2 regions of the Dorea sp. AM58-8 genome follow, and region 1 is predicted to be linked to the other one. Evidence: predicted binding sites of a transcription regulator. Region 1 holds the regulator's gene; the other holds the start of a gene.

Region 1 (8,211 bases):
AAGAAGATGAAGGAGATGCTGAAGGATTATCTGCAGAAAGCATTGAGAGACAATCGTGTAGATATGATATTCTTTATGCTGACTAATATTATGACAGAATCTTCTGAGATTCTGTGCTGTGGACAGAATGCAAAGCAGATAGTGATCGAAGCTTTTGACCTTCCGGAGGATTCAGAAGAGATCATACTTAAGAAAGTGGTGTCCAGAAAGAAGCAGGTCGTACCGCTTTTGATGTCTACATTGCAGCATTAAGACAACATTGGGAGAGCAGGATGACGAAAGAAACATGGAAAGCAGGTAACATGATTTACCCTTTGCCGGCCGTTATGGTTAGTGCGGCAGACAAAGAAGGCAATCAGAATATTATTACGATAGCATGGACCGGAACTGTGTGCACGAATCCGGCGATGTTATATATTTCCGTCAGACCGGAACGATACACCTATCATATGATCAAAGAGACGGGTGAATTTGTGGTGAACCTTACGACGAAGGATCTGGTCTATGCGACAGACTGGTGCGGCGTGAAGTCTGGCAGGGATGTAGATAAGTGGAAAGAGATGAAACTGACACCGGAGAAAGCAGAGAAGCTTGCATATGCACCGATGATTAAGGAGAGTCCGGTGAATATCGAGTGTAAGGTGACAGAGATCAAAGAACTTGGAAGTCATCATATGTTTCTGGCGGAAGTGCAGGCAGTGCATGTGGATCAGGCATATATGACAGAGACTGGCAAGTTTGAACTGAATAAGACAGGACTGGTTGCATATTCTCATGGTACTTATCTGGAGACTGGGAAACCAATCGGCACATTTGGTTACAGCGTGCATAAAAATAAAAAGAATACTAAGAATAAAAAGAAGAAAAAATAATAAAAGACGTTTGCGTGACTATCGTTCATGCAAACGTCTTTTTATCTTGTATTATCGGTTCTCCAAAGGCTTTACCTTTATTCGGTAGATTCGCTTTAACAGCAGTGCAGACAGGATTACGGAAACGATCTCTGCAATCGGGATAGCCCACCATACCATATGTAATCCGAACAGCTTAGCAAAGATAAATGCGACCGGAAGGATGACGAATAACTGTCTGGCAGCAGATACGAGCAAGCTGTAGACGCCATTTCCCAGTGCCTGGAATACAGATCCGGCTACAATACAGAATCCAGCGAACAGGAAACTGAGAGAAATAATCCGCAGTGCCGGTTCTCCAATGGACAGCATATGTTCGGAAGCATTGAACAGCGCTTTCATCAGGAAGCCTGGAATGGTCTGGAAAATGATCAGACCGATTACCATAATCCCAATCGCGATCAGGATACTCATGCGGATTGTGTCGGTAATACGTTTTTTATGTCCGGCACCGTAATTGTATGCGATGATCGGGATCATTCCATTATTCATACCGAATACCGGCATGAAGATAAAGCTCTGCAGTTTGAAATATACACCATATACGGTTGCGGCAGTAGAAGAGAACATCAGCAGGATCTTATTCATACCAAATGTGGTGATAGATCCGATCGACTGCATGATGATTGATGGTACGCCGACGCGGTAAATGGCTGATATGGTCTGCTTACAAGGACGGAAGCTTCTCATGTTAATGCTGATTTCGCGGTTCTTCTTTATATTGAAGTAGAAAGAGAGAAGAACAGCGATGACCTGACCGATTATAGTGGCAATTGCAGCTCCGGCAACTTCCAGTCTGGGCAGACCGAACAGTCCGAAGATCAGAATCGGATCCAGAATAATATTAATGATCGCGCCGAGTCCCTGAGTGATCATGTTGTAAATGGTCTTGCCTGTGGACTGCAGCAGTCTCTCAAATGTAATCTGCATGAAGATACCGACAGACATGACACAGATGATAGTCATGTACTGTGTACCGTATTTGACGATCAGCGGGTCGCTGGTCTGCGCTGAGAAGAATGCATGCGAACAGGTAATGCCGATCACAGCGAATACGATACAGCTTATGATGCCGAGAAAGATACCGTTGCGGGCAGCGCGGTTGGCGCCCTTGAAATTCTTCTCGCCTAAGTTCCTTGACAGCAATGCATTGATACCGACTCCGGTTCCGGATGCCACTGAGATCATCAGAGTCTGGATCGGAAATGCCAGTGATACAGCTGTAAGAGCTTCTTCACACAACTTGGCAACGAACATGCTGTCTACAATGTTATACAGAGCCTGCACGAGCATGGAGATCATCATCGGCAGGGACATAGAAATAAGTAGTTTGGGAATAGGCATGATGCCCATTTTGTTTTCTGTTTGTACTGTCTGACTCACGAGTACTCTTCCTTTCTTAACTATAAAAATATGTGAATATTTTACCGGGGTTATCCGGTCTGTAACAAAGCGTACAGCGGCAATTATAACATTTTCATATATATAATGCAATGTGCAACATACCCTATTTGGCATTTTCATATGATAAATAAGGAAAATGTGTGAGGTATGGAAACAGATTATGAGAATGAATGGAAAAAAAGATGGTGTGCTGATGGCGTGTTACGCCTGTTTACTGTTGATTGGCGGATTATTAACATGGTTGGAATATGACTATAATGCAGTAAAAATGGAGGATGTGCGAGATGCATGTGGCTATGTCAGCGCATCAGCGACGCCTGTTGAAGCACCAAAGATTGCGCTTACATTTGACGATGGTCCAAGCGCTGCGTGGACCCCAGTTCTGTTGGATGGGCTGAAAGAGAGGGGGGTGAAAGCAACCTTCTTTTTAATAGGAGAAAATGCAGATAAAAATCCGGAGATTGTGAAACGCATGGCCGAGGAGGGACATCTGATCGGCAATCATACTTATCATCATGTGGAACTTACAAAGGTATCGGAAAATGAAGCACGATTGGAACTTGCAGATACCAGTGCTGTAATTGTCAGGATCACAGGAAAAGAGCCGGAGTATATGCGTCCGCCGTTTGGTGCATGGCAGCGAAAACTAGAACAGGAGATCGAGATGCTTCCTGTGCTTTGGACCATTGATCCACTGGACTGGACGACGGAGAATCAAGATGAGATCGTAAATAAAGTAGTGACGGAGGCAGAAGAAAATGATATTATTCTATTGCATGACTGTTATAAAAGTTCGGTAGAAGCCGGCCTCCGGATCGTAGATATTCTTCAGGAGGAAGGCTTTGTGTTTGTAACGGTAGATGAATTACTATTGAACTGATGAAATGAAAAGGTTAAGAATACAAAAGAGAGTTGAAAGGACAGATTTGAGATGGATTTATTTGAATATGTAAGAGAAAAGAATCTGGAGAAGGAAGCACCGCTGGCGTCACGGCTTCGCCCGACGACGCTGGAAGAGGTGGTAGGACAGCAGCATATTATAGGAAAGGATAAGCTTTTATATCGGGCTATTAAGGCGGACAAGCTGAGCTCCATTATCTTCTATGGACCGCCGGGAACTGGTAAGACGACGCTTGCTAAAGTGATCGCACATACGACCAGCGCGGAATTTAGGCAGATCAATGCCACGGTTGCAGGTAAAAAGGACATGGAGGATGTAATAAAGAAAGCGCAGGATCTGAAAGGAATGTATCAGAAGAAGACGATCCTTTTCGTAGATGAGATTCACCGCTTTAACAAAGGGCAACAGGATTATCTGCTTCCGTTTGTGGAGGACGGTACGATCATACTGATCGGAGCAACGACTGAGAATCCGTATTTTGAGGTGAACAGTGCGTTGATTTCCAGATCCAGTATCTTTGAACTGAAACCGCTGAGTAAGGAAGATATTAAAAAGCTTTTGGAGCGTGCGGTATATGATGTCGAAAAAGGTATGGGAAGCTACGGCGCAGTGATCGATGAAGAGGCACTCGATTTTCTGGCAGATGTGGCAGGCGGTGATGCGAGAAGTGCACTGAATGCGGTAGAGCTTGGAATCCTTACTACGGAACGGAGCACGGATGACAAGATCCATATTACAATCGATGTGGCTGCTGAATGTATTCAGAAACGAGTCATGAATTATGATAAAACCGGAGACAATCATTACGATACCATTTCTGCATTTATCAAAAGCATGCGTGGCTCAGATCCGGATGCGGCAGTATATTATCTTGCTAAGATGCTTTATGCCGGCGAGGATATTAAGTTTATTGCCAGACGTATTATGATCTGTGCGGCAGAAGATGTGGGTAATGCAGATCCGATGGCGCTCACTGTGGCAGTCTCGGCATCACAGGCAATTGAGCGGATCGGTATGCCTGAGGCACAGATCATTTTGTCTCAGGCAGCAATCTACGTGGCAACTGCACCAAAGAGCAATTCTGCGGTCAATGCGATTTTTGAGGCAATGGATAATGTTAAGAAAATGAAGACCACAGTGCCGTCATATCTCCAGGACGCCCATTACGGCGGTGCGGCTAATATGGGACGGGGCATCGGTTATAAATACGCACATGATTATCCGAATCATTATGTGGAACAGCAATATCTTCCGGATGAGATCAAGGATGAGAAATTTTACCATCCAAGTGATAACGGACATGAGAAAGATATCAAAGAATGGATGAATTTTCTAAAAAATGTATAAACGGTGTTGACAAATGAAACACCTGGTGATAGATTAATAACTGTAAAGATTAGCACTCGAAAGAAGCGAGTGCTAATAAGCTGAAAGGAGGAAGCCAGATGCAGGCAAGAGAAGAGTTAAGCGAAAGAAAGCTTACGATATTGCATGCGATTATCCAGACATATCTGGAGACAGGTGAGCCGGTAGGTTCCAGAACGATTTCCAAGTATTCGGATCTGAACTTGAGCTCAGCGACCATTCGTAATGAGATGGCCGACCTGGAAGAACTGGGTTACATCCTGCAGCCACACACATCTGCCGGAAGGATTCCATCAGATAAAGGATACCGTTTATATGTGGATATGCTGATGGAAGAGAAAGAGCAGGAGCTCAACGATATGCAGGAGCAGATGCTTGAGAAAGCCGACAAGATGGATCAGTTATTGAGTCAGGCAGCAAAGGTTCTGGCGAATAACACGAATTATGCGACGATGGTTTCCGCACCAGTGAATAATGCGAATAAGATTAAGTTCATTCAGTTATCCAATGTGGATGAAGAACAGTTACTTGCAGTTATTGTACTGGGAGGTAACGTGATCAAGAACAAGATCATTACCATGGATGAGCAGCTCAGTAATGAGAACCTGCTGAAGCTTAACATGCTTCTTAATACGAGTCTGAATGGTATGTCTATTGAAGAGATTAATCTTGGACTGATCGCCAGACTGAAGGAGCAGGCAGGTATTCACAGCGCAGTAGTCAGTGATGTGTTGGATGCAGTCGCAGATGCCATTCAGGTAGATGACGGTATGCATATTTACACCAGCGGCGCGACCAACATTTTCCGTTATCCGGAGTTATCCGATAAACAGAGCGCGCAGGAGATCATCAGTGCTTTTGAAGAGAAGCAGCAGTTATCCGAATTGGTGACACAGACACTGGCACAGGAAGACAACACAGGTATTCAGGTATACATCGGTGATGAGACGCCTGTACAGACAATGAAGGACTGCAGTGTTGTGACAGCTACATACGAGCTGGGAGAAGGAATGAAAGGTACGATTGGTATCATCGGACCAAAGCGTATGGATTATGAACATGTATTAAAATCGCTGAAGAAGCTGCAGAGCGAATTGGATGCGATTTTCCATAAATCAGAATAGAAGAGAAAGGTGGTATACCATTGGAGAAAGAAAAAGATATTAATCATACAGAAAAGACTCAGGAAGAGATGGTAAAGGAAGCTGTAGAAGAAGCTAAGAAGGCTGCTTCGGAAGCAGAAGCTGAGAAGCCTGAGGCTGAAGCCGAAGAACAGGAAAGTTCAGAGGAAGCAGCGAAACAGGCAGAAGCCGATAAGGAAGAAGCTTCAGAAGGAAAGAAGGGAAAGCTTTTCGGTAAGAAGAAAAAAGACAAAAAGGACGAGAAGATTGAAGAGCTGACAGACAGACTCACTCGTCAGATGGCAGAGTTTGATAACTTTCGTAAGCGTACAGAAAAGGAAAAGTCCCAGATGTACGAGATTGGTGCGAAAGATATCATAGAGAAGATCCTCCCGGTTGTTGATAACTTCGAAAGAGGTCTTGCAGCAGTGGCAGAGGATGACAAAGAAGATCCATTTGTTCAGGGAATGGATAAGATTTACAAACAGTTGATGACCACCCTGGATGGTATCGGTGTGAAACCGATCGAAGCAGTTGGTCAGGAATTTAACCCGGATTTCCACAATGCAGTGATGCATGAGGAGAATGAAGAAGCCGGTGAGAATACGATCACCGAAGAATTCCAGAAGGGTTATATGTATCGTGACTCCGTAGTGAGACACAGTATGGTAAAGGTTGCAAATTAAGGAGGAAATAGACATGGGAAAAATTATTGGTATTGATTTAGGTACAACAAACAGTTGTGTAGCTGTTATGGAAGGTGGTCAGCCGACCGTTATCGCTAATACAGAAGGAGCAAGAACGACACCATCTGTTGTAGCATTTACAAAGACAGGCGAGCGTCTGGTAGGTGAGCCTGCAAAGCGTCAGGCAGTAACTAATGCAGAGAAGACAATCTCTTCTATCAAGAGAGAGATGGGTACAGATTATAAAGTAACGATTGATGACAAGAAATATTCTCCACAGGAGATTTCAGCAATGATCCTTCAGAAGCTGAAAGCTGATGCAGAAGGATACCTTGGTGAAAAGGTTACAGAGGCAGTTATCACTGTTCCTGCTTATTTCAACGATGCTCAGCGTCAGGCTACTAAGGATGCAGGTAAGATCGCAGGACTTGATGTAAAACGTATTATCAATGAGCCTACAGCAGCAGCACTTGCTTATGGTCTTGACAATGAGAGAGAGCAGAAGATCATGGTATATGACCTTGGTGGTGGTACATTCGATGTATCCGTGATCGAGATCGGTGACGGCGTTATCGAAGTACTGTCTACAGCTGGTAACAACAGACTTGGTGGAGATGACTTTGACCAGAAGATTACAGATTATATGCTTTCTGAGTTCAAGAAACAGGAAGGCGTAGATCTTTCTACAGATAAGATGGCACTGCAGAGACTGAAAGAAGCAGCTGAGAAAGCTAAGAAAGAACTTTCTTCTGCAACAACAACGAATATCAACCTTCCATTCATCACTGCAACAAGTGAAGGACCGAAGCATTTTGATATGAACCTTACAAGAGCTAAATTCGATGAATTAACTCACGATCTGGTAGAGAAGACAGCTGAGCCTGTAACAAGAGCTCTGGCAGATGCTGGTATCACGGCTTCTGAACTTGGTCAGGTACTGCTGGTTGGTGGATCTACACGTATCCCGGCTGTACAGGACAAAGTAAGACAGATGACAGGCAAAGAGCCTAGCAAATCCCTGAATCCTGATGAGTGTGTAGCACTTGGTGCTTCCGTACAGGGTGGTAAGCTTGCAGGAGATGCCGGCGCAGGTGATATCCTTCTTCTTGATGTTACTCCACTTTCACTGTCTATCGAGACAATGGGCGGTGTGGCTACAAGACTGATCGAGAGAAATACTACAATTCCTACTAAGAAGAGCCAGATCTTCTCTACAGCAGCTGATAATCAGACAGCTGTAGATATCAACGTAGTACAGGGCGAGAGACAGTTCGCAAGAGATAACAAATCCCTTGGACAGTTCCGTCTGGATGGTATTCCGCCGGCAAGACGTGGTGTACCACAGATCGAAGTTACATTTGATATCGATGCCAACGGTATTGTAAATGTATCCGCTAAGGATCTTGGAACAGGTAAGGAACAGCATATTACAATCACAGCTGGTTCTAATATGTCTGATGATGAGATCGATAAGGCTGTAAAGGAAGCAGCAGAGTTCGAAGCTCAGGACAAGAAACGTAAAGAAGCAATCGATGCTAAGAATGATGCAGACGCTATGGTATTCCAGACAGAGAAAGCTATGGATGAAGTTGGCGACAAGATCGATGCAGCAGACAAGGCTGCTGTTGAGGCAGATTGCAAAGCACTGAAAGAGCTTCTTGAGAAAGTAAATATGGATGATATCTCCGATGCACAGGTTGCAGAGATCAACGCTGGCAAAGAGAAACTGATGCAGAGTGCACAGAAGCTGTTTGCTAAGGTATATGAGCAGTCACAGGGTGCACAGGGCGCAGGTCCTAACCCAGGAGCAGGAGCAGGCGCAG
Region 2 (8,211 bases), on a different contig from region 1:
TGATCGTGGTCGGTAATTATCTGCCGAAATGCAGACAGAACTATACGATCGGTATTAAACTGCCATGGACACTGGCAGACGAAGAAAACTGGGATTATACGCACCGGATGGCTGGCAAATGGTGGATAGCAGGTGGTGTACTAACCTTTCTGGCTGGCTTTCAGTCATGGGTAGATCCGGTCTATGTAAGCCTTGCAATTATTATGATTGTGACACTGATTCCAGGAGTGGCATCGTATCTGTATTTCAGAAAACACAGCTTATAAATAAGATTAGGAGAAATAATATCTACATCTTATCGACGGGTGCTATACTGTATATAGTATGTCAGAATAACAGGTAAGATAAGGAGAAAGTTATGAGTGGTTTTTTCGGAGTAGCATCGAAGGAAGATTGTGTACTGGAACTTTTCTATGGAGTGGATTATCACTCTCATCTGGGAACAAGACGCGGGGGCATGGCAGTTCATGGGGAAGATGGCTTCGACCGTGCAATCCATAATATTGAAAATACACCGTTCCGAACCAAGTTTGACAAAGATGTCGGCAATATGAAAGGCAATATCGGTATTGGCTGTATCTCAGATTATGAACCGCAGCCGCTGCTGTTCAGTTCTAAGATTGGAAGTTTTAGTCTTGCATTTGTCGGTAAAGTTAATAATTATGAGGAATTACTGGAAGACCTGTATAGCAGATCTAAGACACACTTTCAGGAAATGACGAATGGAACGGTCAATGTGACAGAACTGATCGCAGCACTGATCTGTGAGAAGGACAGCTTTGCGGAAGGTATCCGATATGTGCAGGATCTGGTGGATGGATCATTGAGCATGCTGTTGATGACCGAGGAAGGAATCTATGCAGCAAGAGATAAGATGGGACGTACTCCGATTGTTGTAGGACATAAGGAAGGCGCATACTGTCTGTCATTTGAGAGCCATGCATATATTAATCTCGGATTTCAGGATTATAAAGAACTGGGACCTGGCGAGATCGTTTATGTGACTCCGGAGAGTGTGGAGACATTGGTAGAGCCTGGTAAGGAAATGAAGATCTGTTCCTTCCTATGGGTATATTACGGATATCCGACATCTGCTTATGAGGGTGTGAATGTAGAAGAGATGCGTTATCGTTGCGGTAGCATGCTTGCAAAACGTGACGGTGATTCCGTGCATCCGGATATCGTAGCAGGTGTACCGGATTCCGGTATTGCACACGCCATCGGATATGCCAATGAATCCGGCGTTCCGTATGCAAGACCATTCATCAAATATACACCGACCTGGCCGAGATCATTCATGCCGACCAATCAGAGTCAGCGTAACCTGATCGCACGTATGAAGCTGATTCCGGTGAAAGCATTGATTGAAGATAAGAAGCTTCTGCTCATCGATGATTCCATCGTCCGCGGTACACAGCTTCGTGAGACAACCGAATTTCTGTATCGCAGCGGCGCAAAGGAAGTTCATGTGCGTCCGGCCTGCCCACCGATCATGTACGGTTGTAAATATCTGAACTTCTCACGTTCCAGATCAGAGATGGAGCTGATCGCCCGTCAGATGATCCAGAAGAGAGAAGGAGATAACTGTCCGCAGGAAGTACTGGATGAATATGCAGATCCATGCACCTGCAAATATGAGCAGATGATTGAAGATATCCGGAAGCAGCAGAACTTCACCACACTGAGATACCACAGACTGGATGATCTGCTAGCATCTATCGGTATCGAGCCATGTAAAGTATGTACATACTGCTTTAATGGTAAAGAATAAAATGGATGAACCGTGATACGGTAATTGAAAATAATGATTGAAAATGGATGAAGCTTATGCTATAATTTTATTAGGCGATAAGCTGAAACGAATTGAATAGGTTCACAATCGTGAGCAAATGAAATGCCTCGGAGCTGGCACTCCGAGGCATTTCTATTCCGTTTTTTGCTAGGTGGCTTAATCCTAAGGTTAGTCTTTTATTTCTTTCCGTCTAACCATTTGCATATGTAGTATGCAACTACACTTGCCATTACGGAAAGTACAAACGAATAGAATAGATTCACAGTCTCACCTCCTATCTACTGCCTTGTATAGGTGAGACAGTAGATAGAGTATAACATGGTTTAAATAATTAAACAATATGAAAAGAAAAAGAAAAGTATTTTATACAAATAATAAAAATAAAACTTGAAATATGAGATAATATATGCTATATTACAGATAGACAGAGAGTAATCTTGAGGCTGGTTTTATGCTATTTCCCTCTGTCTAGCCATTTGCATATGTAGTATGAGTGAAATGCCTCGGAGTTGCCGCTCCGAGGCATTTCTGTTTTTGTATATAAATCCTAAAATAACTCTAAATTGTGAAATCGGGGAATGTTTTTCTGACGCATCTAATGTTATACTAAATATATCTTTAAATTCCAAATTGCTGATACGGAGGAACTTATGAAAGATTTTGTGAAATTGGACGATGTCCGTAAGATATATCATATGGGTGAAGTTGAGATCGCTGCAGCTGATGGTATTTCTTTTCAGATAGAAAAGGGAGAGTTTGCAGTTGTAGTTGGTCCAAGTGGAGCAGGAAAGACAACGGTACTGAATATCCTTGGCGGAATGGATACGGCTACATCCGGTCAGGTGCTGGTGGATGGAGTAGATATTGCAAAGTATTCTGGGAAGCAGCTGACAGCATATCGCAGAGACGATATCGGATTTGTATTCCAGTTCTATAACCTGATTCCGAATCTGACTGCGCTGGAGAACGTGGAACTGGCACTCCAGATCTGTAAGGATCCGTTACCGGCAGAAGAGGTGTTGCGGGAGGTAGGACTTGGTGACAGATTGAAGAATTTTCCGGCACAGCTTTCCGGAGGTGAGCAGCAGAGAGTATCAATTGCGAGAGCGTTGGCGAAGAATCCGAAGCTTCTGCTCTGTGATGAGCCGACAGGAGCCCTGGATTATAATACAGGTAAGGCGATTTTAAAACTGCTCCAGGATACCTGTAGAGAAAAGGGGATGACGGTAATCCTGATCACGCACAACTCGGCAATCGCACCAATGGCAGACCGGGTGATCCAGATTAAGAATGGTAAGGTATCGAAGATGACGGTGAATCCGCATCCGGTATCAGTCGAGACGATAGAATGGTAGGAGCTTGGATATGAAGACTACGACGATTGAATTTTTCAGAGAGATTAAAAAGAGCTCGGGACGTTTTGTGTCGATACTGTTTATTGTGGCGCTTGGTGTTGCATTTTTCTCTGGAATCCGTGCTTCGGAACCGGATATGCGTGTGACAGGAGATGCATATTTTGATCAGGCGAATCTGATGGATATCAAGGTTATCAGTACACTGGGATTGACAAAAGATGATGTGAAAGCATTCGAAGGACTGGACAGTATCGAGAAAGCAGAAGGCGCATACAGCGGGGATTTTCTGAATTATGATGGTGAGAAACAGCGTGCATTGCATGTGATGTCGTTGTCTGAGGATATGAATCAGATTACGGTTACAGAAGGAAGACTTCCGGAGAAGTCTGGCGAATGTCTGGCAGATGACGAGAGCACCTATAAGGTCGGAGATAAGATCAAGCTTACGTCCGGTACGGAAGACCCGGTTACAGATACACTGGCAACAGATGAACTTACTGTGGTTGGTACAGGGAACAGTCCATATTATATATCTTACGGCAGAGGCAGTACGACGATCGGCAACGGAAGTCTGTCAGCATTTCTTGTGGTTCCGAGGGAGACATTTACACAGGACGTGTACACAGAATGCTATCTGTTAGTAAAGGGAGCGAAAGAGTGTATTGCTTATACAGATGAATACGAAGATCTGATAGATGATGCTATGGATGATGTGAAGGAACTCTCCAATGATCGGGGAATCATCAGAAGACGGGAACTGGTCGATGATGCTACCAGAGAGCTGGATCAGGCGAAGATAGATCTGAAAGAGGGAAAAGCGAAGGCAGAACAGGAATTATCAGATGCGGAGACACAGATAGCGGATGCAGAAAGTCAGCTGGCAGATGCGAAAGAAAAGATCAGAAGCGGCAGGGCTCAGATAGAGGAAGCAAAGAATACGCTGACACAGAAACAGCAGGAGCTGGATCAGGCAAAAGCACAATATGCAGATGGTGTGCAGCAATTACAGGATGGACGTGCTCAATATGAAGCAGGGAAGACTGCATTTGAAGCAGGAAAGCCAGAGGCAGAACAGAAGATTACAGAAGGCGAAGCAGCTCTTGAACAGATCCAGGCGGGGATTGATATCTGCAATAATGGATTAGATGCACTCAAAGATATGTGTGGTAATGATGAATCCATTTATGGAAATCCGGATACAGAGATAGGAGCACAATACGCTGGACTGGTGCAGCAACTGGAGGGATTGGAGCAGCAGAAAACAGAATTTTCAGCTCAGCTACAGATGGCAAAAGATCAGCTCGCTTCTGCGGAACAGCAATTTTCAGATACGAAGGCCGCACTGGATGCATCTGAGGCAGCGCTGGCGTCAGTACCGGCGCAGCTGACAAGTGGACAGGAGCAGATTAATGCCGGCTGGCAGGAACTGTCTGAGAAGGAACAGGAACTGGAAAAAGGGATGTCTGAGATTACGGAAAATGAGAATAAGATCTCAGATGCAAAACAAGATTTGGAAGAAGGCAGAACAAAAGCAGCACAGGATATTGCGGATGGGGAAGATAAGATTGCAGATGGTGAGAAAAAGATCGATGATATCCCGGAGGCAGAATGGTATATTTATGACAGAAGTACATTGCCGGAGTACAATGGTTATGGGGAGAATGCAGATCGGATGAAGGCTATAGGAAAAGTCTTCCCGGTATTGTTCTTCTTGGTAGCCGCTCTGATCAGTCTTACCGGTATGACTCGTATGGTAGAAGAACAACGAGTACAGATTGGTACGATGAAAGCACTTGGATATCGCAGATCAACAATTGCTATGAAGTATATTGGTTATGCGTTTTTGGCAACTATCACCGGAAGTATTCTCGGAGTGTTGGTTGGTGAGAAGATTTTGCCGTATATAATCATTTATTCATATGGTATTTTATATCATCACATTCCGGAGATTCTGGTGCCATATGTGCCGTCATACGGTATTATGGCATCGGCAGCAGCAATTGCGTGCACTTTGATGGCAACAATCTTTGCCTGCTATAAGGAACTGGGAGCACAGCCGTCTGAGCTGATGCGTCCTCCGGCTCCTAAAGTAGGAAAAAGGGTTTTCCTGGAACGGATTCCGTTTATATGGAAACGATTGAATTTCTCGTGGAAATCTACAGTGCGCAATTTGATGCGGTATAAAAAGCGCTTCTTTATGACGATATTTGGTATTGGTGGCTGTATGGCGCTGATGATCGTGGGATATGGACTTAGGGATTCTGTATATGAGATTGCAGATATCCAGTATTCTGAGATCCAGCTTTATGACGGTCAGATCGTGCTGCAGGAAGATTTGAATGAGCAGGATCGAGAACACCTGAATACATTTTTGGATACGGACAAAGACGTAGAATCTTATATGGATGCTTATATGAAGAGCATTACACTTAAGAATGGAAAGAAAGAGCGTCAGGCTTACATTACGGTGTTTGGAGATGTGAAAAATATAGGACGGTATGTAGATTTTCACGACCGAAAATCAGATGAGAAATACAAACTTACAGATGATGGTGTGATTATCAGTGAAAAGACTGCTAAGCTTCTAAACGCTAAAGCGGGAGATCGTATCACGATTCAGGATGAGAAAAACGGCGATAAAGAACTCACCATTTCTCATATATGTGAGAATTATATGGGACATTATATCTATATGACGCCAACTTATTATAATAAGGTATTTGGTACAATGCCGGAGTATAACAGTGTTCTGTTTGAAACGGATGATTCTTACAGCCAGACACAGGTAGAAGACGTTGGCGAGAAGATCATGAAACGGGATGAAGTTTTAAGCATCAGCTATGTTCATGATATTCAGGAACAGTTGGATGAAATGCTGTCCAGCCTTAATCTTGTTATTATTGTATTGATCATTTCAGCAGGAATGCTGGCATTTGTTGTACTTTATAATCTTAATACGATCAATATCACAGAGCGGCAGCGGGAATTAGCTACATTGAAGGTATTGGGATTCTACGACGGAGAAGTGGCACAATATGTATTCCGTGAGAATATTTTGTTGACGTTTATCGGCGCAGCAGTGGGTGTTGTGCTTGGCAAGGTTCTGCATTTGTTTACGATTCAGACGGTGGAAGTAGATGCAGCTATGTTTGGACGTAGTATCTATCTGCCGAGTTTTATTTATAGTCTGTTGTTTACCGTGGGATTTTCATTGTTGATCAACGGGATCATGTATTTTAAACTGAAGAAGATCAATATGGTGGAGTCTTTGAAGAGCGTAGAGTAAAGCTTCTTGAAGATGCTCCGGTGGACCTGGAAGACAGATTTAATAAACAGTTTATAAATTTAAGGAAATTATTAGCACTCTTTTTTGAAGAGTGCTAATTTTCTATTGACTTTTAAATTTTACAGTATTATCATAATTTTTGTACATAAAGTACGGAAAAAAGAGCTGGTAGGCTCTGATATTATATAGAATAAAAACAGGAGTGATAGACATGGCAAAAAAAGGTTCATTATCAATCAGCAGTGAGAATATTTTTCCGATTATTAAAAAGTGGGTATATTCCGATCATGACATTTTCTTCCGTGAGATGGTGTCGAATGGATGTGACGCGATCACTAAGCTTAAGAAGTTGGATATGATGGGTGAATATCAGCTTCCGGATGATTACAAACCACAGATTCGTGTTGTTGTAAGCCCGGAAGATAAGACTTTGAAGTTTATCGATGATGGTCTTGGCATGACAGAAGATGAAGTTGAAGAATATATTACCCAGATCGCATTTTCCGGTGCAACAGAATTCCTGGAGAAGTATAAAGATAAGACATCAGAAGATGATATGATCGGTCATTTCGGTCTTGGATTCTATTCTGCATTCATGGTTGCCGATGAGGTTCATATTGATACACTTTCTTATAAAGAAGGGGCAAAGCCGGTACACTGGGTAAGTGACGGAGGCACAGAATATGAGATGTCAGAAGGCGATAAGGAAGGTGTTGGTACCGAGATCACACTGTTCCTGAATGAGGATAGTTTACAGTTCGCGAATGAATACCGTGCAAGAGAAGTACTGGAGAAATATTGCTCATTTATGCCTGTTCCGATCTATCTGGAGAAGGCGAATGCGGAGCAGGAATATGAGACTATCGATGAGGCGGATCTGAAAGAGGATGACGTAGTCGTAGAGCGTATCCATGAAGAAGCCAAGATGGAAGAAAAAGAGAATGAAAATGGCGAGAAGGAGATGGTAGAAGTATCTCCTGCCAAGGATAAAGTTAAGATCAACAAACGTCCGGTACCGCTTAACGATACGACACCGTTGTGGACGAAACATCCGAATGAATGCAGCAAAGAAGACTACATTGATTTCTACCGCAAGGTATTTATGGATTATAAGGAGCCATTGTTCTGGATTCATCTGAACATGGATTATCCGTTCAACTTGAAAGGTATCCTGTACTTCCCGAAGATTAATACCGAATATGATTCTGTAGAGGGAACCATTAAGCTGTATAACAATCAGGTCTTTATCGCAGATAATATCAAAGAAGTAATTCCGGAATTTCTGATGGTATTAAAGGGAGTGATTGACTGCCCGGATCTGCCACTGAACGTATCCAGAAGTGCTCTGCAGAATGATGGATTTGTTAATAAGATCGCGGATTATATTTCCAAGAAGGTTGCAGATAAGCTGAGCGGAATGTGCAAGACAGACAAAGAGTCTTATGAGAAGTATTGGGATGATATCAGTCCGTTTATCAAGTTTGGATGCCTGAAGGACGAGAAGTTCTGTGATAAGATGACAGATTACATCTTGTTCAAGAATATTGATCATAAGTATCTGACACTGAAAGAGTGTGTAGAGAATAATGGTGGCAAGCTGGAAGATAAGAAAGCAGAGAAGCCGGAAGGTGACAACGCTGAGAATAAAGAGCAGACTACCATCTACTATGTGACAGATGAACAGCAGCAGAGCCAGTACATCAATATGTTCCGTGCGCAGGGACAGGATGCTGTGATCCTGTCACACAACATTGACTCTCCGTTCATTACACAGTTAG

The links. The regulator HrcA, encoded in region 1, represses chaperone genes, less so after heat shock. The targets are predictions, from matches to a motif close to TGTTAGCACTCNNNNNNNNNGAGTGCTAACA.
Region 2: htpG (molecular chaperone HtpG) is a predicted target of HrcA. The motif match lies at 6,503-6,533, and genes of this name have one in related genera.

The regions. Positions count from the first base shown of each region.
Region 1 covers NZ_QSDM01000017.1:3,437-11,647, forward strand. The annotation lists gene DXA18_RS11770 (putative manganese-dependent inorganic diphosphatase) at 1-252, shown strand, start outside; gene DXA18_RS11775 (flavin reductase family protein) at 273-872, shown strand; gene DXA18_RS11780 (MATE family efflux transporter) at 924-2,294, opposite strand; gene DXA18_RS11785 (polysaccharide deacetylase family protein) at 2,584-3,195, shown strand; gene DXA18_RS11790 (replication-associated recombination protein A) at 3,247-4,563, shown strand; gene hrcA (heat-inducible transcriptional repressor HrcA) at 4,662-5,705, shown strand; gene grpE (nucleotide exchange factor GrpE) at 5,774-6,388, shown strand; gene dnaK (molecular chaperone DnaK) at 6,402-8,211, shown strand, end outside.
Region 2 covers NZ_QSDM01000010.1:36,175-44,385, forward strand. The annotation lists gene DXA18_RS08775 (SdpI family protein) at 1-266, shown strand, start outside; gene DXA18_RS08780 (amidophosphoribosyltransferase) at 359-1,771, shown strand; gene DXA18_RS08785 (ABC transporter ATP-binding protein) at 2,443-3,147, shown strand; gene DXA18_RS08790 (ABC transporter permease) at 3,158-6,433, shown strand; gene htpG (molecular chaperone HtpG) at 6,645-8,211, shown strand, end outside.